One region of the Streptomyces sp. NPDC005706 genome, then DNA from elsewhere that is predicted to be linked to it. Evidence: riboswitches for the same ligand, from Rfam matches in the RefSeq annotation. Region 1 holds a riboswitch; each other region holds the start of a gene.

Region 1 (7,626 bases):
TTGCCCGGCACGCGGCGCGGGCATCGGAGCGACCTGCTCGGGGTGCTCCGTGGGCGCTGGGCTCATGATCTGGGGCCCGTACGCGGGGACGGGAGCCGGCATCCGGGTTCCGGCGGCGGTCCGGGCGCCGGGTACGGCGCCCATGACCGGCGGCGGCCCGAACCGCCCCTGCGGCGCCCGCGCCGGGCCGGGGCCCACCGCGACCGGCCCGGACGCCGTCGCACCGGGCGTCACCGCACCCGGCCCGCCCGTCCCCGCCTCCGGGGCGACCCGCACCGGGTCCCCGGCCACCCGGCTGGAGCCGTCCGCCGAGACCTCCAGGGGGACCACGCAGCCCGCGCGGTCGTCGTGGATCGTGGCGCGTATCGGGGTCCCCAGGCTGATGGCGAGGCGCTGGAGGTGGTTCAGCACGGCCTGCTGGATCCCCTCGCCCGGCGCCGCGACGACCGCCGTCCCGCCCACCGAGGCACTGCCCGTGCCGGACACCCGGACGGCCACCGCCGCGGGGTGTGCCACGGGCTGGTGTGCCCGCTTCTTCTCGAAGCTGAGTCGAGACATCGGTTCCCTCACTCCCCCGGCGCCACGATCCGGTCCGTACGCGTCCTGCCGACCAGTGTGTCCGTTCCAGCCCGGTTCCCGCGTCACCGCGACGTCACAGCCTCGCACCAGCCGCCGCCCGAAGCCCCCGGAGCCGGCCCTTGAAACAGAGTGCTTGCGTGTGCATAAAATGCACACGCCCTTATTCGCGGTGCGACATCAACCATTACGGGGGACCCATGAGCCGCCGCTTTCTCTTCGTCCTGGGCAGTGCCCGGCCCGACGGCAACACCGAACAGCTGGCCCGCGCGGCCGCCGAACAGCTCCCCGCTGACGTCGAGCAGCGCTGGATCCGTCTCATCGACCACCCGCTGCCCGACTTCACGGACCTGCGGCACGACACCGACCACGTCCGGCCGGCCGCGGACACCCCGGCCGGCCTGCTGCTGGACGCCACCCTCGCGGCCACGGACCTGGTGATCGCCTCCCCGCTGTACTGGTACTCGGTCTCCGGCCACACCAAGCGGTACCTGGACTACTGGTCGGCCTGGCTGCGCACTCCGGGCCTCGACTTCAAGGCGACGATGGCGGGGCGCACCCTGTGGGGTGTCTCGGCCCGGGCGGACCGGGAGCCGTCGGTCGCCGACCCGCTCGCCGGCACGCTCAACAACTCGGCCGCCTATCTGGGGATGCGCTTCGGCGGTGTGCTGCTCGGCAACGGCAGCGCGCCCGGTGACGTGGCCAGGGACACCGACGCGCTCACGCGCGCGAAGACGTTCTTCGCAGGGGAGGCACCTCTCGCTCGCTTCCCGTACCAGGAGGGCTGAGCGGGTCTAGGCGCTGATGTCCTTCGTCGTGAACCGCGCCCAGGCCGCCGAGCCGAACACGGCCGCGTACAGCGCCTGGAGGCCGAGGTTCTTCACCAGGTCGTCCCAGTAGACGGGGTCGCGCATCAGGTCGGCGAAGGACAGCCAGTAGTGCGAGAAGAAGTACGGCCGCGGCGCGTGCAACTGGGGTATCTGGTCGAGGATCTGAACGGTGATGAGCAGGCCCACGGTGGTCGCCATCGCCGCGATACCGCTGTTGGTCAGGGTGGACACGAACAGGCCGAGCGCCGCGACACCGACCAGTGAGGCGGCGACGGCCAGCGCGATCAGCAGCGCCCGGCCGAGGCCCTCGGCGAAGGTGATGCTGGTGCCGGAGATGGTGGTGAGGTCGCCGAGCGGGAACAGCAGCGCGCCGGTGGCCAGCGCGGACACGGCCACGACCAGGGTGGCCAGCAGACAGAAGGCCATGACCGTCGCGTACTTGGTGAGCAGCAGCCGGGTGCGGCCGGCCGGGGCGACCAGCAGATAGCGCAGGGTCCCGGCACCGGCCTCGCCGGCGATCGAGTCGCCCGCGACGACGCCGACCGCCATCGGCAGGAAGAACGGCAGGGTCGCGGCCAGCGCCGTGAACACCAGGAACAAGCCGTTGTTGGTGATCTGGGCCATGAACGCCGGCCCCTCGCCACCGCCGCCGTCCGCCCCCGGGCCGCCCCGCGTCTCGATCCGCACCGCGATCCCGACCAGCACCGGTACCGCCGCCAGCACCGCGAGCAGCGCGAGCGTGCGCCAGCGGCGCAGCGTGGTGACCAGCTCGCTGCGCAGCAGCCCGAAGGTCCACAGCGGACTCGGCCCACGCCCGGCCGGCGCCCCGAGTGGCTCAGCCCGCGACATCGAAGCCCTCCCCGGTCAGCGCCACGAACGCGTCCTCGAGCGAGGCCCGTTCGAGGGTGAAGCCCCGTACCCGGACGCCCGCCGCGACCAGGGCCGCGTTCACCTCCGCGAGGTCCCGCTCGGGCGGCTCGCCGGTCACCCGGTCGCCGTCGGCGACGACGTCCGCGACGCCCTGCTCCTTGAGCACCCGGGCCGCCTCGGCGGGATCCGGCGTGCTCACCGCCAGCCGGCCGCGGGCCCCGGCGGCCAGGTCGGCGACCGCGCCCTGGGTGATCAGGCGGCCCTGCGCCATCACCGCCGCGTGCGTGCACACCTGCTCGATCTCGTCCAGGAGGTGGGAGGACAGGAACACGGTCGTACCGTCCAACGCCAGTTCCTTCACCAGGGCGCGGATCTCCCGCATGCCCTGCGGGTCGAGTCCGTTGGTGGGCTCGTCCAGCACGAGCAGTGCGCGCGGCTGGAGCAGGGCGGCGGCCAGGCCGAGGCGCTGCTTCATGCCGAGCGAGTACGCCCTCGCCTTCTTGCCCGCCGCGGCCGTCAGGCCCACCCGGTCGAGGGCGGCCGCGACGCGGGCGCGCCGGGTGCGCGGGTCGGCCGTCGGGTCGGCGGCGTCGTAGCGCAGCAGGTTGTCCCGGCCGGACAGGAAGCCGTACAGGGCCGGCCCCTCGATCAGCGCGCCGACCCGCGGCAGGACGGCGCGGGCGGACCGGGGCATGGGCCGGCCCAGGACGCGGGCCGTGCCCGAGGTCGGCTCGATCAGGCCCATCAGCATGCGGATGGTGGTGGTCTTGCCGGAGCCGTTCGGGCCGAGGAAGCCGAAGACGCTGCCCGCCGGGACGGTCAGGTCGAGACCGTCGACGGCGAGCTGTCCGCCGCGGTAGCGCTTGGTGAGGCCGCGCGTGGCGATGACGTGCTCCGGCGCGTCCCCCGGTTCACGCTCCGCGGCGGACGGTTCGTCCATCGGCTCCCCCTCGGTTCCCCGTGCCCGCTCCTGCCCGTCCACTGCCCGGGGAGGATCACTTCCTGCCCGGGGAGGATCACTTCCCCGCGTCCGCCGCCTTCACGAGCGCGTCCTTGGTCACCGCGCCGGCGTACACCTTGCCGTCGTCGGTGATCAGGGCGTTGACCAGGCGGGTGGAGAACACCGTGCCCTCGCCGAACTTGCCGGAGACCTGGTCGCCGAGCGAGCCGAGGAAGCCGCCGAGCGCACCGCCCTGGTCGCCGGACGGCACACCGCCCTGGCTGCCGGTGTCGAAGGTGGCGACCGACGTCCAGCCCTTGCCGAGCACGGTGGCGCCGTCGAGGCCATCGGCGAGGCCCTCACCGCCCTTGGGGGCGTGCTCCGGCGCCCTGCCCTTGCCGCCGTCCTTCTCCTCGGTGATCTTCGCGCCCTTGGGCGGGGTGAAGTCGAAGGTGGAGGCGGCCGGCCTGGCGAAGGAGACCTGGGTGAAGCCCGCGTCGAGCACGGCGGCGCCGCCGCTCCTCGGGGTGAGGGTGAACTTCAGCGGCAGGCCCGTCTTCGCGTCCACGGCGATGCTGATGGCGCCGACCGTGGTGCCGGACTGCCTGGGCTTGATCAGCAGCTTGTAGGCGTCCCGCCCGGCGACCTGCGCGGTGCCGTCGACGGTCACGGACGTGGTGTCGTCGACCGCCTTCAGGGCCTCGTCGGCGAAGCCCTTCGGCGTGGCCGGCGGCTGCTCCGCCCGGTGCTGCCCGCCGGAGCCGGCGGTGGCGGAGTGGTGGACCTCGTTGCTCTTGCTGTCGTAGCCCCAGACGTCCTTGCCGTCGTGGATGAGGCTGTACTCGGAGCCGCTCTCCAGCAGCGACAGCTTCTGCCGGTCCGGGCCGTCGGTGGCCACGCGCAGCGTGTGCGTGCCGGAGACCAGCTCGGTGAGCTTGGATCGCGGGTCCGCGGCGGAGCCGTCACCGTCACCGCGGGCCGCGCCGGACATCAGTCCGCTCTCCAGGCCGCCGAGGTCCGGCAGGCCGAGGTCGGTGCTGACCTTCACCGTGCCGGACAGCTGCTGCACGTCCGACTTGGCGATCTTGTCGATGAGCTGCTGTGCGGTGATCTTCGGCAGATCGGGGTCACCGGAGTCGGCGAGCGCCGGGACCAGCCCGATCGTGGCCGCCGCCACCCCCACCACCGCGACCGGGACCACGTACCGGGCGGCCTTGCGGCGTCCGGTGGGCAGGTCCTCGTCACGCGCGGCGCCCGTTGCGTCGTCGGATTCGTACGGTGCCATCTGTGCCTTACCTCCGTCGTCGGCGGCGGCTGTCCCCACACTGGTCCACCTGAGCCGCCATTCTCACCCGAATCGGTGAGGAGTGGTGATTTCCGTGGTTTCCATATGACCAAATCGGCCGTGAGGAAGCGTCAGACCACGGCACCAACTCCGTGTACGCCTGCGGTATGACACCCGAGGGCGGTGTCTCCCCCGACCCGTAGGGGTCGCGCGGGGGACACCGCCCTCGGTCGCCGGCAGGGGGCTCAGCCGGCCCGGTGCACCACCGCGTCGCACAGTTCGAGCAGCGCCGCCTTGGAGTCGCACTCCGGCAGCGGGGCCAGCGCGGCGCGCGCCTCCTCGGCGTAGCGGACGGTGTCGCGGCGGGCCTGCTCCAGCGCGGGGTGCGCGCGGAGCGCGGTCAGCGCCTCGTCGAGCCGGGCGTCGTCGCCGAGGTCGGAGTCGAGCAGCTCGCACAGCGCGATGTCCTCGGGCAGCCCCAGCCGGGCCGCGCGCTCGCGCAGCCGGAGCACGGGCAGCGTCGGGATGCCCTCGCGCAGGTCGGTCCCCGGGGTCTTGCCGGACTCGTGCGAGTCGGAGGCGATGTCCAGGACGTCGTCGGCGAGCTGGAAGGCGACTCCGAGCCGTTCGCCGTACTGGGTGAGCACGTCGACGACCGTCTCGTCGGCGCCGGACATCATCGCGCCGAACCGGCAGGAGACCGCCACCAGGGAGCCGGTCTTGCCGCCCAGCACGTCCAGGTAGTGCTCGACCGGGTCGCGGCCGTCCGAGGGGCCCGCGGTCTCCAGGATCTGGCCGGTGACCAGCCGCTCGAACGCGAGGGCCTGGACCCGGACCGCCTCGGGGCCGAGGTCGGCGAGGATCTGGGAGGCGCGGGCGAAGAGGAAGTCGCCGGTGAGGACCGCGACGGAGTTGCCCCAGCGTGTGTTGGCGCTGTCCACCCCGCGCCGCACGGACGCCTCGTCCATGACGTCGTCGTGGTACAGCGTGGCCAGGTGGGTCAGCTCCACCACCACGGCCGACGGCACGATGCCGGGCGCGTACGGGTCCCCGAACTGCGCCGCGAGCATCACGAGGAGCGGCCGGAACCGCTTCCCGCCGGCCCGTACGAGGTGCTGCGCGGCCTCCGTGATGAACGGGACCTCGCTCTTGGTGGCCTCGAGCAAGCCTTCCTCGACAGCCGTCAATCCGGCCTGGACATCGGCTTCCAGAGCCTGGTCCCGCACGCTCAGCCCGAACGGCCCGACGACGGTCACGAGGGGTCTCCTGTCTGCTGGTGTCTGCTGGCGATTACACGGTTTGTCGATAGGTCGCTGCCCTCACTCAAGTCAGCGTATCCGGTCCTGTTTCGATCACCGAGGGCGCCCACCGGTCCGGCACGGACGGCATCGGACCACGATCGACGCACTGCCGACCACCCGATAATACGGACATTAAGCGCCTTAATGCACCTTTTACGACGCGCAGCAAATCGGCCACGGGGTATCCGACCGGGCGCCCCCCTCCGGTTCACCCTCCCTGCCAAATCCCTCATGTCTGATTTGGAATACTTTGCTATTTCGTGAATTGGGTCACGCGCCCCCGTCCGGCCGCCCGACCCGGCCACCACCCGTTCTCCCTTGCGGCATCGGCCAGTTGGACATTGGCAGTCGCAAAGGATCAAGTGCCCAAATCGGAACAGAACAAGGTCAACTTGGCTTTTACGTGAATCCGACACTTGTTCCGGACATGTGCTCTCGCATACGTTCCGGCCAGTCGAGCGGAACGCCGAATCCTGCCGCCGCCCGACACCACCCATCGACGAACTCATTCGTACGGCAGGAGCGGGGGACCCAGGTAAGTTCGCCGGACCGGACGACGCGTGTCGTCACCGGAACGGCAAGGGGTTAAGTCGTGCCGCCTCGGGGGCGGCACGGCCGGGCACCTCCCCGCCCGAACCCGACAGCTCACCTCGCAGGCGACGGAGAGGAACTTCGCCATGCCTGCTGCCGCCCAGCCCCGCCGCGTCCGCACCAGCCGCCTCGTCCGCAGGCTCGCCGTCCTCGGCACCGGCGCCGCCGTGCTCGCCCTTCCGGTCGCCGGTGCGACCAGCGCCTCCGCGGCCGACTCCGCCGGCTCGACCGGGACCACCCTCGCCGGGTACCCGAACAACCTCGACGGCTGGATCCGCGAGTCCCTCGCGATCATGGCGGAGAAGCACATCCCGGGCACCTACAACGGCATCCACCGCAACATCATCCGCGAGTCCTCGGGCAACCCGCGCGCCATCAACCTGTGGGACTCCAACGCCGCCAAGGGCATCCCGTCCAAGGGCCTGCTCCAGGTGATCGACCCGACGTTCAACACCTACCACGTGGCCGGAACGGCGTTCGACCCCTACGACCCGGTCGCGAACATCACGGCCGCCTGCAACTACGCGGCCGCCCGCTACGGGTCGATCGACAACGTCAACGGCGCCTACTGACCGGCACCCGCGGCGGGCGCCACCTGACCGGCGCCCGCCGTGGGCCGCTGTTCGCGTCCCGGTCAGCCGGCCGGGAACAGTTCTTCGAGGACGACGGCGACGCCGTCGTCCTCGTTCGACGTCGTGACCTCGTCCGCGACCGCCTTGAGTTCGGGGTGGGCGTTGGCCATGGCGACCCCGCGGCCCGCCCAGTCGAACATGGGGACGTCATTGGGCATGTCGCCGAAGGCCAGGGCCTGTTCGGCGGTGATCCCCAGATGACCGGCGGCGAGCGCGAGCCCGGTCGCCTTGGTGACCCCGCACGGCTGGAGTTCCACCGTGCCCGGCCCCGACATGGTGACCGTGGCCAGCGAGCCCACCGCCGCGCGCGCGGTCGCCGCCAACTCGTCGTCCGACAGCGCGTGATGGCGCAGCAGCACCTTGCTGATGGGCTCGCGCCACAGATCGTCGCGCCTGCCGACCCGCACGGCGGGCAGCGTCGGGTGGGGCATCAGATACCCGGGTTCGATCAGCGTGAGCCCGTCCACGCCGTCCTGGTCGACGGCCGCGAAGACCTGCCCCACCTCGGCCTCGATCTTGCCGAGCGCCGTCTCCGCCAGTTCCCGGTCCAGCCGCACCGACCCCAGCAGGCGGCCGGTACCGGCGTCGTAGACCTGCGCCC
Region 2 (7,626 bases), on a different contig from region 1:
ATGGCACGACCGTCCGCCCGCCACGTCCTGCCCGAGTTCACCGAGCGCACGGACACGGGCCGGCATCGCACGCTCGATCCCTACTCGAAGCTGTTCGAGAACCGGGTCGTCTTCCTCGGGTCACCTCTCGACGACACCGCGGCGACCGATGTGATCAGCCAGTTCATGCAACTCGAACACACCGCGCCGGACCGGGACATCACGCTGTACCTCAACTGCCCGGGCGGCTCGTTCGGCGCCATGACCGCCGTCTACGACACGATGCGCTACGTCCGCTGCGACGTGGAGACCTACTGCCTGGGCCAGGCCGCCTCCGCCGCCGCGGTCCTGCTCGCGGCCGGCACCCCGGGCAAGCGCTTCATCCTGCCGGGGGCGCGCGTGGTGCTCGAGCAGCCCGCGCTGCCCGAACCGGCCCAGGGACAGCCGAGCGACCTCCTCATCCAGGCCGGGGAGCTGACCCGGATGCGGGCGCTGATGGAGGGGCTGCTGGTCCGGCACACCGGGCGCACGCCGGAGCAGGTCGGCCAGGACCTGGAGCGGGATCTGGTGCTGGACGCGCGGGGCGCGCTGGCGTACGGACTGGTGGACGGTGTCGTCCCGAGCCGCAAGGCCGCTCCCGGCGCCGAGCGGGCGGAGTGACCCGCCGATGCTGCCGCCGGAGCTTCCGCCGCTGCCCGCGCTGACCAGGGCCGAGGGCGAGCTGATCGACCGTTACCTGGAGGCGGCCGACCTGCTGGGCCGGATCAACCCGGCGCGGCCGGGAGACACCTACAGCGGGCTGCGCGCGGCGCAGGCCCTGGTGCGCAAGGCGGCCGAGCTGCGCGACGCGCTCGCCCTGATGCACCGGCGGGGCGAGACGGAGCTGCACGGGGACACGCTGGCACGGGCGCTGCGGGTGCTCGACGGTGAGCGCCGTACCGCGCGCGTCGTGCTCCCGCCCGATTGCGTGGGCTGACCCGGACGCCGGTTCCCGCGCCGGGTGGACCCGATCGTCGACGGTCCGCCCGGCGTGGAGTTGAAACGGCCCGAACGACGTACCCCCGGCCGGAGTATCTCCGGGCTTTTTTTCTGACTCTCCGACTTGCGCGATCGGCGGATCGGGGAGATGCGCGGAGACGCTTTTTCCCAGGTCCGGGGCTACGTCCGGGAGTTGACGGAGACTCGAACAGAGCAGTGTCCACCCGAACGGGTGAGTGGTGAGTAACGCCACAAATCCCCGGTTCCATTGGGATTTTCGGACACCTGTGAGTGAAGATCCCTGTCTGACGACAAGACCCCGCCACCGCGGCGGGGCGATCCGTGCGGACGCCGAGTCCTGCCGCCGCCCGGATGACCGGTCGACAGGAGTGGATCGGCAGGAGTGGAGGACCCAGGCAAGACGGGTCGCCGGGACGGACGTTCGTCGCAGACGGACGGTCGTGCCGAGCAGCCCTTGGGGTGAAGCCGCGGCAACGCGGCCGGGCCACTTCGCCAGCCCGAATCCGACAGGTCATCCTTCACAGGCGGCTGACGAAGGGTTGCGCATGACTGCGCTGAATCGTGTCCCGTCGATGATGGCCCGGGCCGGTACGGCCTCGGCTCTTACGCTTGCCGCGGTGGGCGGCTCCATCGCCGTGCCCGGCCTGGCCGGTGAGGCCTCGGCCGCCACGCTGGCGACGAAGGCTCTGCACATCGCCGCCTCCAAGAAGGGCTCTCCTTACCAGTACGGGGCAACCGGTCCGCGCCGATTCGACTGCTCGGGTCTGACGCTCTACTCGTTCAAGAAGGCGGGCAAGAAGCTGCCGCGTACGGCAGCCCAGCAGTACAACCGGACCCGGCATATTTCCGCCGGCCACCGCAGGGCCGGTGACCTGGTCTTCTTCCACTCCGGATCCAGCGTTTACCACGTCGGCATCTACGCCGGGAAGGGCAAGATCTGGCACGCCCCGAAGACCGGGGCCGTGGTGCGGCTCGAGAAGATCTGGACACGGAGCGTCTGGTACGGCCGGGTCAGCTGACCCGGCCCAGCCCCCGGAGCGGCTCCAGCAGCAGGGCCGCTCCCCCTGACCGTCGGCGCCGTCCCGGCGCCCGCCTGAAGCACGCGGGCGGCCCCGGGGCGGCGCGGCCGCGTCCGGCTCCGTGACGGGCCACCGAGGCGGCCGCAGGGCCGCGCGCCGGGCCGCGGTCCCCCGGCTTCCGCAGTTCCTCTTCTAGGGTTCCTGCTGCCCGGCCGTCGTGAGCTGCTCCCCCTGGGGCGTCCACGGCAGTTCGATCGACACCGTCTTGCCGCCCTCGCGGGTGGGGCGGACGCGGAGTCTGCCGCCGCACTCGGCGGTGAGCCAGCGGATGATGACCATGCCGCGCCCGTTGTCCTGCTGGACGGCGGCGGGCAGTCTCTTCGGAAAGCGCGGATGGCTGTCCGTGACACCGATGCGCAGGTGTTCGTCACGGTCCAGCGCGATGTCGACCGTGAAGGTGGGTGACTGACCGAAGGTGTGCTGCACGGCGTTGGTGGCGAGTTCGGAGACGATGAGTCGCACGGTGTCGGCCACGTCGGTGTCCGACGGCAGGCCCCACTCCGCGAGGGTGCCCACCACGTAGGAACGGGCCGCGGAGACCGAGGCGGGATCGCTCGGCAGAGTGACGGATGCTTCCAGGTGGTCTGCCATGGCGACGTCGTCCCTTTCCCACGGGACCGCAGTCCGACGAGGAGCGGATGGTTCGAGTACGGTCCCGGACTGGTGCTTCTTCGCCAGACTGCCATCACCGGGCCGGTCAGGGGAGCGATCCACCAAGATATGCATATATCTGTCGCCCGAAGCGGTGAACTCTGCGACGCGAGACCGTATCCGGGCGGCCCGGAAGGAGTAAGGAGTTCCCATGCAGAACGGTCCCGCGGTCCGGCGCCGCAAGCTGGGCGCCGAACTGCGCGCGCTGCGCACCGGGGCCGGGCTCACCAGTGGCGAGGCGGCCCTCCTGGTGGGCTGGCACCAGTCGAAGGTGAGCCGCATCGAGACCGGCGCCAGCGGGGTGAGGCCGGCGGACGTACGGTTACTCCTCGACGCCTACGACGTCCGGGACCGGCAACTGCGCGACCTGCTGCTGATGTTGACGGGCTCGAAGGACGCGGGCGGCCGCAACCGCTGGTGGCACGCGTACCGGGGCGTCCTGCCGCCCACCTACCGCGACTTCATCAGTCTGGAGTCGCAGGCGAGCGGGATGCGCACCCTGGAGACCACGGTGGTTCCCGGCCTACTGCAGACGCCCGAATACGCTCGCGCGGTGACCCGGGCGGCGGTGGAGGGAGTGGACGAGGAGCGGCTGGACGCCCTGGTGGAGGTGCGGCTCGCGAGGCAGGACGTGCTCCGGTCCGAGCCGCCGCTGAAGCTGACCGCGGTACTGGACGAGGCGGTGCTCAGGCGGGAGGTCGGCGGCCCCGAGGTGATGGCGCGGCAACTGGAACGGCTGATGGAGGCCGCCCGGCTGCCCCAGGTTCGGCTCCAGGTACTGCCGTTCGCGGCGGGGGCGCATATCGGCCTCACCGGGCCTTTCGTTATCTTCTCATTTCCGAGCACTTCTGATCTGGACGTGGTTGTTCTCGACCAGTTGACGAGTAGCCTCTACCTGGAACGGAAAGAAGACCTCATGGCCTACGCCGAGGCCTTCGACACCCTTCAGTTCCACGCCCTTTCACCCGAGGAATCGTTGGACTACATCGCCGGGATAGGTGACGGCGCGTAAGGAGGCACCATGACAGCACTGCCTCGGAACGTCCCAGCCAGTACCGATCTGCACGACGTGCGGTGGCTGCGCAGCAGCTACAGCACCGGAGCGAACAACTGCGTGGAGACGGCCCGGCCGCACTCCGGCCCGTGGGCCGGACTGCTCGCCGTGCGCGACTCCAAGGCTCCGGCCGGACCCGCGCTGCTCTTCTCCCCCGGGAGCTGGGCGGGCTTCGTGGCAACGCTCCGGTGACCGGGTCGAACCCGACCTGACCACCGGCCGGCGGGCCGACCCCTACTGATCAGATCCGATCACTTTCGCCAGATGTGCGGCCGTGTCACGCCGACTCATGGTCGCGCCTCGCGAATCACACGTACAGCGCGTTCGATCTCGGCCCCGGAGAGGTCCGCACGGGCGGTCAGCCGCAGCCGCGAGATGCCGTCGGGCACGGAAGGAGGACGGAAGCAGCCCACGGCCAGGCCTGCCGTACGGCAGTCGGCCGCCCAGCGCACGGCCTGCTCCGGGGACGGAGCCCGCACGGAGACCACCGCGGCGTCCGGTCGTACCGCCTCCAGACCCGCGGCGGTCAGCCGTGCGTGCAGTTCGGCGGCGACCGCGCGGGCCCGTTGCGCCCGCGACGGCTCGCGCCGCAGCAGCCTCAGCGCCGCGAGCGCGGCGCCCACGGCCGCGGGGGCGAGACCGGTGTCGAAGATGAACGTGCGGGCGGCGTTGACCAGGTGGGCGACGACCCGGGCCGGCCCCAGCACCACACCGCCCTGGCTGCCGAGCGACTTCGACAGTGTCGCCGTGACGACCACGTCCGCGGCGCCCGCCAGCCCGGCGGCGTACGGAGCGCCCCGGCCGCCGTCACCGAGCACCCCGAGCCCGTGCGCGTCGTCCAGGACCAGGCCCGCGCCGTGCTCACGGCACGCCTCGGCCAGGGCGGCCAGCGGTGCCGCGTCGCCGTCGACGGAGAACACCGTGTCGGAGACGGCGATCGCCGGTCCCGGGTGTGTGCCGAGCGCCTTGCCCACGGCCTCCGGGTCGGCGTGCCCGACCACCTGGGTGGTGCCCCGGGCGAGCCGGCAGCCGTCGATGAGCGAGGCGTGGTTGCCCGCGTCGGACACGATCAGGGACCCGTGCGGGCCCAGCGCGGTGACCGCGGCCAGGTTGGCGGCGTAGCCGGAGGAGAAGACCAGGGCCGCCTCGAAGCCGCAGAAGTCCGCCAGTTCCCGCTCGAGCTCGGTGTGCAGCTCGGTGGTACCGGTGACCAGCCGGGAACCGGTGGACCCGCCGCCCCAGGTCCGGGCGGCCCCGGCCGCTCCCTCGGCGACCTCGGGATGGTGGGCGAGACCCAGGTAGTCGTTGCTCGCCAGGTCCAGCAGCGGCGAGTCGGCCGGGCGCGGGCGCAGGGTCCGTACGAGTCCGGCGCGACGGCGCGCCTCGGCCTGCTCGTCGATCCAGCCGAACGCCATGGGTCCTCCGGGGCTTTTGTAGGTAGCGGACAGACACTAGCCGTACGGCCCTCCACCCAGGGTGTGGCAATACCCACACGGTGAACCGTCTCCGTTGTGCAAACTCTCCTTGGCCCGAGGCGGTCCCGTAGGACAGGATCGTGCCTCATGGACCTGCTGAACACGCTGGTGGACAAGGGGCTTCGGCGCGAGTCGCCGACCCGCGACGAGGCTCTCGCCGTGCTCGCCACCTCCGACGACGACCTGCTCGATGTGGTGGCCGCGGCCGGCAAGGTGCGCCGGCACTGGTTCGGCCGGCGCGTGAAACTCAACTATCTGGTCAACCTCAAGTCCGGCCTGTGCCCCGAGGACTGCTCCTACTGCTCCCAGCGGCTCGGCTCCACGGCCGGCATCCTCAAGTACACCTGGCTGAAGCCCGGCGAGGCCTCCGAGGCCGCCGCCGCGGGCCTCGCGGGCGGCGCCAAGCGGGTCTGCCTGGTGGCGTCCGGGCGCGGCCCCACGGACCGGGACGTGGACCGGGTCTCCGAGACCATCCGGACCATCAAGGACCAGCACGAGAACGTCGAGGTGTGCGCCTGTCTCGGCCTGCTCTCCGACGGCCAGGCCGAACGGCTGCGCGAGGCGGGCGCGGACGCCTACAACCACAACCTGAACACCTCCGAGGCCACGTACGGGGACATCACCACCACCCACACGTACGCCGACCGGGTGGACACGGTGAACAAGGCGCACGCCGCCGGGCTGTCCGCCTGCTCCGGGCTGATCGCCGGTATGGGTGAGAGCGACGAGGACCTGGTGGACGTCGTCTTCTCGCTGCGCGAGCTCGACCCGGACTCCGTTCCGGTGAACTTCCTGATCCCGTTCGAGGGGACCCCGCTCGGCAAGGAGTGGAACCTCACCCCGCAGCGCTGTCTGCGCATCCTCGCCATGGTCCGCTTCGTCTGCCCGGACGCCGAGGTGCGCATCGCGGGCGGCCGCGAGGTCCACCTGCGCACCATGCAGCCCCTGGCCCTGAACCTGGCCAACTCCATCTTCCTGGGCGACTACCTGACCAGTGAGGGCCAGGCGGGCAAGGCCGACCTGGAGATGATCGCGGACGCCGGGTTCGAGGTGGAGGGCGCCGAGCAGGTGACCCTGCCGGAGCACCGGGCGGCCGCCGCCGGCGGCTGCGGCTCCCACGAGAGCGCCGGGTGCGGGTCGGGTGCGGAGGCGGGCTGCGGTTCGCACGCGGAGGCCGGCTGCGGTTCGCACGAGGGCGGCGGTGTCTGCGGTACGGCGTCCGCACCGGAGCCCGCGGCGAACGAGGCGCGCACCGACCTGGTCGCCGTGCGCCGCCGGGGCGCCGGAACGGATCTCGCGCCCAATGCCTGACCTGCCCGGCCTGAGCGTGCCCGAGCTGCTGGAGCTGGACCGGCGGCATGTGTGGCATCCGTACGGTCCGATGCCCGGGCGCGCCGAACCGCTCGTCGTGGAGTCGGCGAGCGGGGTCAGACTGCGCCCGGCCGACGGCTCGGGCGAGCTGGTCGACGGCATGTCCTCGTGGTGGTCGGCGATCCACGGCTACAACCACCCCGTCCTCAACGAGGCGGCCCGTGAGCAGCTCGGGCGGATGAGCCACGTCATGTTCGGCGGGCTCACGCACGAGCCCGCCGTCCGGCTGGCGAAGCTCCTTGTCGACATGTCTCCGGAGGGGCTCGAGCATGTGTTCCTCGCCGACTCCGGCTCGGTGTCGGTCGAGGTCGCGGTGAAGATGTGCCTGCAGTACTGGCGTTCGCTCGGCCGCCCGGCCAAGCAGCGGCTGCTGACCTGGCGCGGCGGCTACCACGGGGACACCTGGAACCCGATGTCGGTGTGCGACCCCGACGGCGGGATGCACGACCTGTGGACCGGTGTGCTGCCGCGTCAGGTGTTCGCGGACACTCCGCCGGCCGAGTACGAGGAGCCGTACGCGCTGCGGTTGCGTGAGCTGATCGGGCGGCACGCCGACGAGCTGGCCGCGGTGATCGTGGAGCCGGTGGTGCAGGGGGCCGGCGGGATGCGGTTCCACTCCCCCGCGTATCTGCGGGTGCTGCGCGAGGCGTGCGACGAGCACGGCGTGCTGCTGGTGTTCGACGAGATCGCCACCGGATTCGGGCGCACCGGCGCGCTGTTCGCGGCGGACCACGCGGGCGTCACCCCGGACGTGATGTGCGTGGGCAAGGCGCTGACCGGCGGCTATCTCACCATGGCGGCCACGCTGTGCACGGCGCGGGTGGCGGACGGCATCTCGCGGGGCGAGGTGCCGGTGCTCGCCCACGGCCCGACGTTCATGGGCAACCCGCTGGCGGCGGCCGTGGCCTGTGCCTCGATCGGCCTGCTGCTCGGGCAGGACTGGCGGGCGGAGGTCCGGCGGATCGAGGCGGGCCTGCGGGCGGGCCTGGCACCGGCCGCCGCGCTGCCGGGGGTGAGG
Region 3 (7,626 bases), on a different contig from region 1:
TGATCTCGCGGACGCGCTCCAAGGTGACGCGGGAGTGGTGGATGCGCGCGGAGTCGTACTCGGGCAGCTCCTGGGCGATCGCCGACACGGTGGTGACCGAGCCGGCGAGGCCGACCAGAGTGCGCGCCTCGCGCAGCGGGACCGTCCGCTCGGCGAGGTCGAGGGCGGCCTCGACGTCCGCCCGTATGGCCGCGATCCGCTCCTCGGTGGGCGGGTCGGTGACCTTGCCCTCGTGCACCAGGTGCCGTTCGGTCATCCGCACGCAGCCGACGTCCACGGATCGCGCGGCCCGTACGTGGTCGTCGCCGACGACGAACTCGGTGGAGCCGCCGCCGATGTCCACGACGAGGTAGGGGCGGGGCAGGTCGTCGCGGCCCCGGAGCTCGTTGGTCGCGCCGGTGAAGGAGAACTCGGCCTCCTGCTCGCCGGTGATGACCTCGGGCTCGACGCCGAGGATGTCCACGACACCGCGCACGAAGTCGTCCCGGTTCTCGGCGTCCCGGGACGCGGAGGTGGCCACGAAGCGGATCCGCTCCGCGCCGTGCTCCTTGATGACCTCGGCGTACTCGCGGCAGGCGGCGAAAGTACGCTCCAGCGCCTCGGGGGCGAGCCGGCCGGTGCGGTCGACGCCCTGGCCGAGCCGCACGATCGTCATCCGCCGGTCCAGCTCGACGAGTTCACCGGTCACCGGATCGGCGTCGGCGACCAGCAGGCGGATGGAGTTCGTGCCGCAGTCGACGGCGGCGACGCGGGTCACTTCTCGTCCTCCCCGGCCGGCTCGCACGGCGTCACGCACGGTCCCTTGCTCCACCACTCGGGGAGCATCGCGATCGCCTCGTCGCCGAGCGGGTTGACGCCCGGTCCGGCGGCCAGCGAGTGGGCCACCAGCACGTGCAGGCACTTCACCCGGTCCGGCATGCCGCCGGCGCTGGGGAAGCCCGCCAGCACCTCGATCTCGTCCCGGCGCCTGATGTAGTCCTCGTGGGCGGCCCGGTAGGCGGCGGCCAGCTCGGGGTCGGTCCCCAGCCGCTCGGTCATCTCCTTCATGACGCCGTCCGCCTCCAGCGTGCCGATCGCCGAGTTGGCGCGCGGGCACGTCAGGTAGTACGTCGTCGGGAAGGGCGTGCCGTCGGGCAGCCGGGGCGCCGTCTCCACGACGTCCGGCTGCCCACAGGGGCAGCGGTGCGCGATGGCCCGCAGGCCCCGCGGCGGGCGGCCCAGCTGCTGCTTGAAGGCCTCGACGTCCGCGTCGGTGGGCTCGGTGCGCGGAGTGGGCGGCGGAGGCGTTTCCATGACTGCTTTCAGGGTGGCTTTCTGTCGGTGGCCGGCCCGCGGGCCGGTTACTGGTGGCGGCCGGTGGCCGGCCGGGGTCCGGTCACTGGTCGGAGGCGTCCGCCTTGTCGACCCCGTCCCAGACGTTCGCGTACCAGGGCCGGCGGGCGGCCCCGAGGTCCGCGCGGGACTGCTTGGCCTCACCCGGGTCGACGACGACGTAGCCGGTCTCGCCGGGCATCACATAGTGCAGCCGGCGCCGGATCTGCTGCTCGGCGTAGGCGTCGTCCTGCCAGCGCGCCTTGAGGTCACGCAGCTGCTCGACGCGCTGCCGGGCCTGCCCCCGCTCCCGCTGGAGGTCGGAGATCTCGGCACGCTGGGAGACGTACTGCCGCATCGGGTAGGCGAGGGCGACGATCAGCGAGCACAGCACCAGTGCCAGCAGGGCCGCGCGGCCGGTGAGCCGGGAGCGGCGGGCCTGCCGTTTGGTCTGGGAGCGGTAGACCCTGGCCGCGGTCTGCTCGCCGAGCGCGCGCAGCCTGGTGGCGGTGGAGAAACGGTCCCGGTCCTTGACGGCCATCTGGCTCTCCGCCTCCCCTTCCACGTGCGTACGTCCCCGCACACGGTACGGGACCGGGTACGGGGACGTACGTACGACTGGCTGATATCCGGGTCGTCCCGTTCGGATCGGCCCGGCGGAGGTCAGCCCTTGGAGACCTCGGTGTGGCCGCGGAAGCGCGGGAAGGCGCTGCGGCCGGCGTACACCGCGGCGTCGTCGAGGATCTCCTCGATGCGCAGCAGCTGGTTGTACTTGGCGACGCGCTCGGAGCGGGCCGGGGCGCCGGTCTTGATCTGGCCGCAGTTGGTGGCGACGGCCAGGTCGGCGATGGTGACGTCCTCGGTCTCACCGGAGCGGTGGGACATCATGCACTTGAAGCCGCTGCGCTGGGCCAGCTCGACGGCGTCCAGGGTCTCGGTGAGCGAGCCGATCTGGTTCACCTTGACCAGCAGGGCGTTGGCGGCACCCTCGTCGATGCCGCGGGCGAGGCGCTCGGGGTTGGTGACGAACAGGTCGTCACCGACGAGCTGGACCTTGTCGCCGAGCTTGTCGGTGATGATCTTCCAGCCGGCCCAGTCGTCCTCGAACAGCGGGTCCTCGATGGAGACGAGCGGGTAGGCCGCGACGAGCTCCTCGTAGTACTCCGTCATCTCGGCGGCGGAGCGCTCCTTGCCCTCGAAGAGGTACTTGCCGTCCTTGTAGAACTCGGAGGCGGCGACGTCGAGCGCGAGGGCGATCTGCTCGCCGGGCGCGTAGCCGGCTTCCTTGACGGCCTCGAGGATGAGGTCGAGGGCCTCACGGTTGGAGCCGAGGTTCGGGGCGAAGCCGCCCTCGTCGCCGAGGCCGGTGGACAGGCCCTTGCTCTTCAGGACCTTCTTCAGCGTGTGGTAGACCTCGGTGCCCCAGCGCAGGGCCTCGGAGAAGGACTCCGCGCCGATCGGAGCGATCATGAACTCCTGGATGTCCACGTTGGAGTCGGCGTGCGAGCCGCCGTTCAGGATGTTCATCATCGGCACCGGCAGCAGGTGCGCGTTCGGGCCGCCCAGGTAGCGGAACAGCGGCAGGTCGCTGGCCTCGGAGGCGGCGTGCGCGACGGCGAGGGAGACGCCGAGGATGGCGTTGGCGCCGAGCGAGCCCTTGTTGTCGGTGGCGTCCAGGTCGAACATGGCCTGGTCGATCAGGCGCTGCTCGGTGGCGTCGTAGCCGACGAGCTCCGGGCCGATCTGCTCGATGACGGCGAGGACGGCCTTCTCGACGCCCTTGCCCTGGTAGCGGTTGGGGTCGCCGTCACGGAGCTCGATGGCCTCGAAGGCACCGGTGGAGGCACCGGACGGCACGGCGGCACGACCCGTGCTGCCGTCGTCGAGGCCGACCTCGACCTCGACCGTGGGGTTGCCTCGGGAGTCCAGGATTTCCCGGGCTACGACGACGTCGATGGACGGCACGAGCATCTCCTTCATGGATGTGACGCTGGAAGTGCGGGGCGGGGTGCCTTACGGCTCTGCCTTGCGACTAGAGCCTAACCGTCCAAGGGGCGTCGGCCACCGACCGACCGTCCCGTGGACAGGGAGACGGTACCCATTGTTCCTGCCCGGAACAAAGCGGTTCGGTGAGGTTCCGCGAACGAATGGGGAAAGGGGCCGGGAAAAACACAGCCCCGCCCCGGTGCGTATGGGGGAACACGCACCGGGGCGGGGAGCCCGTGGGGGACGGGGGGAATGGCCCTCACGCGGCCTTCAGCTTGGGGGACGGCCTTGTGAGGGCACTGTGGTTCCGGTCGGAGCCAGGTGTCACTTCAGGTGCAGCTGCTGGCCCGGGTAGATGAGGTCGGCGTCCTCGACGATGTCCTTGTTCAGCTTGAAGAGCTTCTGCCAGCCGCCGTCGACCTTGTGCTTCTCGGCGATGGTGCCGAGGGTGTCGCCCTTGACCACCTTGTACTCGCCGTCGCCCTTCTTGACCTTCTTGCCGGTCGGGGTGGTGACGGTCTTCTTCGCGCTCGCGGCCGGACGCTCGCTGGAACGGGAGGCGGCCTGCTGGTCGGTGGAGCGGGTGGCGGTGCTGCCCGAGGAGGTGCTCTTGGAGGAGCCGCTCGGGGCGGAGCCGCTGTTGGGGGTGCTCGACAGGCCCTTGCCGCACACCGGCCAGGCGCCCTTGCCCTGGGCGGCGAGGACCTTCTCGGCGACGGCTATCTGCTGGGCCTTGGAGGCCTGGTTGGCCTGGCCGGCGTACTGCGTGCCGCCGTAGGCGGCCCAGGTGGAGGCGGAGAACTGCAGACCGCCGTAGTAGCCGTTGCCGGTGTTGATGGACCAGTTGCCACCGGACTCGCACTGGGCGACCGCGTCCCACTCGGAGGTGGTGGCGGCGGAGGCGTTGCCGGCCGCCATCAGCGGGGCGGCGACGGCGGCGCCGGTGACACCGGCGAGCGCGATGGCACGGGTGGCCTTGGACGGACGACGGTGCTTGCCCTTGCTGGAGAACAGCATGGATGGATCCCCTCACCGACGCCTGCGAGGTGAGCTGTCGGGTTCGGGCCGGTTGAGTTGCCCGGCCGCGGGCCCGCTTTCACGGGCCGCGGCTCCACCCCTAGCCGGTTCCAGCGTGACCGCTGGTTCCGGCACTTACCTTGGGTCCCCCGCTCCTGCCTACGGCGCTTTACGCGACGACTGTTCCCGGGCGGCCGCTGGCAGGATTCGGCGTTGCGACAGCCGGGGCTCGTGGTGACGAGCGGTCACGACCGTAGACACGCGATCGAGGGAATTTCAAAGACGATCAGGGCTTCTGAGACTCATCCCACACTTTCACCGAAACGGACATCGACGCCCAATCCGGTCGTCAACTACCGCTGCTTTTGGCCCGTTTCGCTACCGACTTCCAGGGTCTGACCGGCGGAGATGTGGTTCGGGTCGGTACCGATGGCCTTCTTGTTCCGGGCGTACAGCTCGTGCCATCCGCCGTCCACGTCAAGGGAGTCGGCGATGGAGGCGAGGGTGTCGCCCTCATGCACGGTGTAGGTGTCCGTCCCGCGGGAGGCGTGCTTCCCCGACGAGGAGGCGTCCTGACCGTTTGTCACGCTTTCGTCCGCACTGCCGCCGCGGTGACGTCCGCCACTGCTGAGCGCTCCGGTGTCGACGAGGCTCCAAGAACCGCCGGTCTGCCATGAATTGTCCGAGTCCTCCACGACCGGGTCCGGGGTCGCGGACTCGCTCCCCTGCGACTCCCCGGCGCGCGGCGAGGTGGATTTGTCGGACTTGGGAGTGTCCGTGCCCTTGTCCGACCCCTTGGAGCCGGCACTCTCGCCCGCGTCCGGGGACGACTTGCCGACCGAGTCCGAGGAAGAGTCGGACTCGGAGCCGGAGTCGGAGGAGTCGGGCGAGGAGGAGGAATCCGGCAGACCGGACGAGTCGGAATCACCGGCGGAATCGGACGAGTCCGTGGAGCCGGAGGAGTCGCCGGACCCGCCGTGGTCCGAGCCGGACTTCCCGGAGCCTGCGACGCCCGTGTCGACGTCCAGGGACCCTGAGTCGGAGGTCAGGCCGGAGAGCAGGGCACAGGTGGTCCAGGGCGTGGTGCCCTTGTCGGCGAGGATCTTCTCGGCGACGGCGATCTGCTGGGAACGGCTCGCCAGGTCGGCGGTGGCGGCGTACTTGGTGCCGCCGTAGGCGTTCCAGTCGTCCTGGGAGATCTGCAGTCCGCCGTAGTACCCGTTGCCCGTGTCGGCGCTCCACGAGCCGCCGCTCTCGCACTCGGCGACCTTGTCCCAGGTGGTGCCGTCGGCGGCGTTGGCGCTCGCGGCACCGAGGAGCGGGATGGCGATGGCGGAGCCGGTCACTCCGGCCGCGACGAGAAGAGCCGGAGCCTGACGGGGGCGACGGTGACGACCGTTCCCGGAGAGCATGCGGAAGCCTTTCGTGCGACAGCGGGACCGACGCGGCGCCCAATGCTCGGGCCGCGTTGATGGGTGAACGTATAGGCATACGATCACTTGTCACAAGTTCATGCCGCACAGATCACGTGAAGATCACAGAGTTGAACGCCCGTCATGTTTACGGTTGTACGGCCTGTTCCGTGGCCGGGGTGAACTCCACGGGCAGGGTGCGCAGGCCGCGCATGATGAGCCCGCCGCGCCAGCGCAGGTCGGCCGGATCGGCCGCGAGCCGCAGGTCGGGGAGGCGGGTGAGGAGCGTGGCGAGCGCGGTCCGGCCCTCCAGCCGGGCGAGCGGGGCGCCGAGGCAGTAGTGGATGCCGTGGCCGTAGCCGAGGTGCTGGTTGTCCCCGCGGGAGAGGTCCAGGACGTCGGGACCGGCGAACCGCTCCGGGTCCCGGTCGGCGGCGGCGAGGACGACGAGCACCGGGTCGCCGGCCGCGATCTCCTGCCCGCCGAGGGTCAGCGGCCGGGTGGCGAACCGCCAGGTGGCCAGCTCGACCGGGCCGTCGTAGCGGAGCAGTTCCTCGACACCGGTCTCCAGCAGACCCTGTTCGCCGCGGGCGAGGGAGTTCTGCAGCCGGTGGCGCTGCTCCGGGTGGTTGAGCAGGGCGTAGGTGCCGTTGCCGATGAGGTTGACGGTCGTCTCGAAGCCGGCGAACAGAAGGATGAAGGCCATCGCGGCGGCCTCGTTCTCGGTGAGGTGCTCACCGTGGTCGGAGGCGCGGATCAGGCCGGAGATCAGGTCCTCGCCCGGGGATGGCTCTTCCGGCAGTGCCGCACGCTTGCGGTGGATCAGCTCGGCGAGGTAGCCGCGCATCTTCTTCACCGACCGGGCGACCCCGCCGCGCGGTCCTCCGCCGTGCCTGATCATCATCCCGGCCCAGTCGCGGAAGTCGTCCTGGTCCTCGCGCGGGACGCCGAGCAGGTCGCAGATGGCGTAGATGGGCAGCGGGAAGGCGAACTCGTGGATGAGGTCGGCGGAGCCCGTCCTCGCGAACCCGTCGATGAGGTCGTCGGTCAGCTCCTGCACCCGGGGCGCGAACTCGGCGACCCGGCGCGGCGTGAACGCCTTGCTGACCAGTCTGCGCAGCCTGGTGTGGTCCGGCGGGTCGATGTTCAGCAGGTGCGTCATCAACTCGGCCTTGCGCTCACCCGGGATACCGGTCTTGCCCTTGGCGTGCGCGGGCTCGTCGTGGTGCGCGGGGTTCTTGCTCAGCCGCTGGTCGGCGAGGGCCTGCCGGGCGTCGGCGTACCGGGTGACCAGCCAGGCCTCGACCCCGCTGGGCAGCCTCGTCCGGCGCACTGGCTCGTGCTCGCGCAGCCAGGCGTAGGCGGGGTAGGGGTCGGCGGCGAACTCCCAGGTGAACAGTTCCGGGGCGGTGCTGGGCGGGGCGGGCTGGTCGGTCACTCCTCGACGGTATCGGTCACGGACGCCCGCTCCGCGGCGCGGGTGTCAGCTCTCGGCCGCCCGTATCGCGTCCCGGTACACCCGCGCCGCCGCGCGCAGCGCCGCCTCCGGGTCCACGCCGGCCGACTCCGCGCGGACCGCCAGGGCCAGCAGCTCGTAGCCGATGCCCTCGCCCTCGGGCAGCGGCACCTCCAGGCCCGCCGTGCGGGTGCGGGAGGCGAGCTTGGCGGCGAGGGCCAGGCCGGGCTGGCCGAGGGGTACGCCCTCGGTGACCGAGGTGCGCCGCTTCTCCTCGGCCTTGGTGCGCAGCCAGTGCTCCTTGACGTCCTCCGGGGTCTCGGCCGTCTCGTCGCCGAAGACGTGCGGGTGACGGTGGATCAGCTTGGCGACGATGCCGCCGGCCACGTCGTCGACGGAGAACGGCGCCTGCGGGTCCTCCTCGGCGATGCGGGAGTGGAAGAC

Evidence for each region. Region 1 has a riboswitch for cyclic di-AMP ahead of ABZ478_RS23645 (transglycosylase SLT domain-containing protein). Riboswitches for the same ligand answer to the same signal wherever they lie in the genome.
Region 2: linked by a shared signal. The riboswitch ahead of ABZ478_RS15525 (C40 family peptidase) and the one ahead of ABZ478_RS23645 (transglycosylase SLT domain-containing protein) in region 1 are both predicted to bind cyclic di-AMP.
Region 3: linked by a shared signal. The riboswitch ahead of ABZ478_RS21795 (transglycosylase family protein) and the one ahead of ABZ478_RS23645 (transglycosylase SLT domain-containing protein) in region 1 are both predicted to bind cyclic di-AMP.

The regions. Positions count from the first base shown of each region.
Region 1 covers NZ_JBEXYS010000015.1:91,570-99,195, forward strand. Annotated here, with positions in the region: gene ABZ478_RS23615 (tetratricopeptide repeat protein) at 1-558, opposite strand, end outside; gene ABZ478_RS23620 (NAD(P)H-dependent oxidoreductase) at 777-1,364, shown strand; gene ABZ478_RS23625 (ABC transporter permease) at 1,371-2,255, opposite strand; gene ABZ478_RS23630 (ABC transporter ATP-binding protein) at 2,242-3,216, opposite strand; gene ABZ478_RS23635 (DUF2092 domain-containing protein) at 3,293-4,501, opposite strand; gene ABZ478_RS23640 (polyprenyl synthetase family protein) at 4,747-5,757, opposite strand; cyclic di-AMP (ydaO/yuaA leader) riboswitch at 6,290-6,476, shown strand; gene ABZ478_RS23645 (transglycosylase SLT domain-containing protein) at 6,480-6,965, shown strand; gene ABZ478_RS23650 (Cof-type HAD-IIB family hydrolase) at 7,028-7,626, opposite strand, start outside.
Region 2 covers NZ_JBEXYS010000007.1:120,830-128,455, reverse strand. Annotated here, with positions in the region: gene ABZ478_RS15535 (ATP-dependent Clp protease proteolytic subunit) at 1-639, shown strand; gene ABZ478_RS15530 (hypothetical protein) at 647-955, shown strand; cyclic di-AMP (ydaO/yuaA leader) riboswitch at 1,297-1,520, shown strand; gene ABZ478_RS15525 (C40 family peptidase) at 1,524-1,997, shown strand; gene ABZ478_RS15520 (ATP-binding protein) at 2,190-2,648, opposite strand; gene ABZ478_RS15515 (helix-turn-helix transcriptional regulator) at 2,860-3,720, shown strand; gene ABZ478_RS15510 (DUF397 domain-containing protein) at 3,730-3,954, shown strand; gene ABZ478_RS15505 (8-amino-7-oxononanoate synthase) at 4,050-5,177, opposite strand; gene bioB (biotin synthase BioB) at 5,325-6,548, shown strand; gene ABZ478_RS15495 (adenosylmethionine--8-amino-7-oxononanoate transaminase) at 6,541-7,626, shown strand, end outside.
Region 3 covers NZ_JBEXYS010000013.1:109,522-117,147, reverse strand. Annotated here, with positions in the region: gene ABZ478_RS21815 (Ppx/GppA phosphatase family protein) at 1-757, opposite strand, end outside; gene ABZ478_RS21810 (DUF501 domain-containing protein) at 754-1,293, opposite strand; gene ABZ478_RS21805 (septum formation initiator family protein) at 1,376-1,852, opposite strand; gene eno (phosphopyruvate hydratase) at 1,975-3,282, opposite strand; gene ABZ478_RS21795 (transglycosylase family protein) at 3,622-4,314, opposite strand; cyclic di-AMP (ydaO/yuaA leader) riboswitch at 4,319-4,491, opposite strand; gene ABZ478_RS21790 (transglycosylase family protein) at 4,668-5,726, opposite strand; gene ABZ478_RS21785 (cytochrome P450) at 5,875-7,164, opposite strand; gene ABZ478_RS21780 (nucleoside triphosphate pyrophosphohydrolase) at 7,210-7,626, opposite strand, start outside.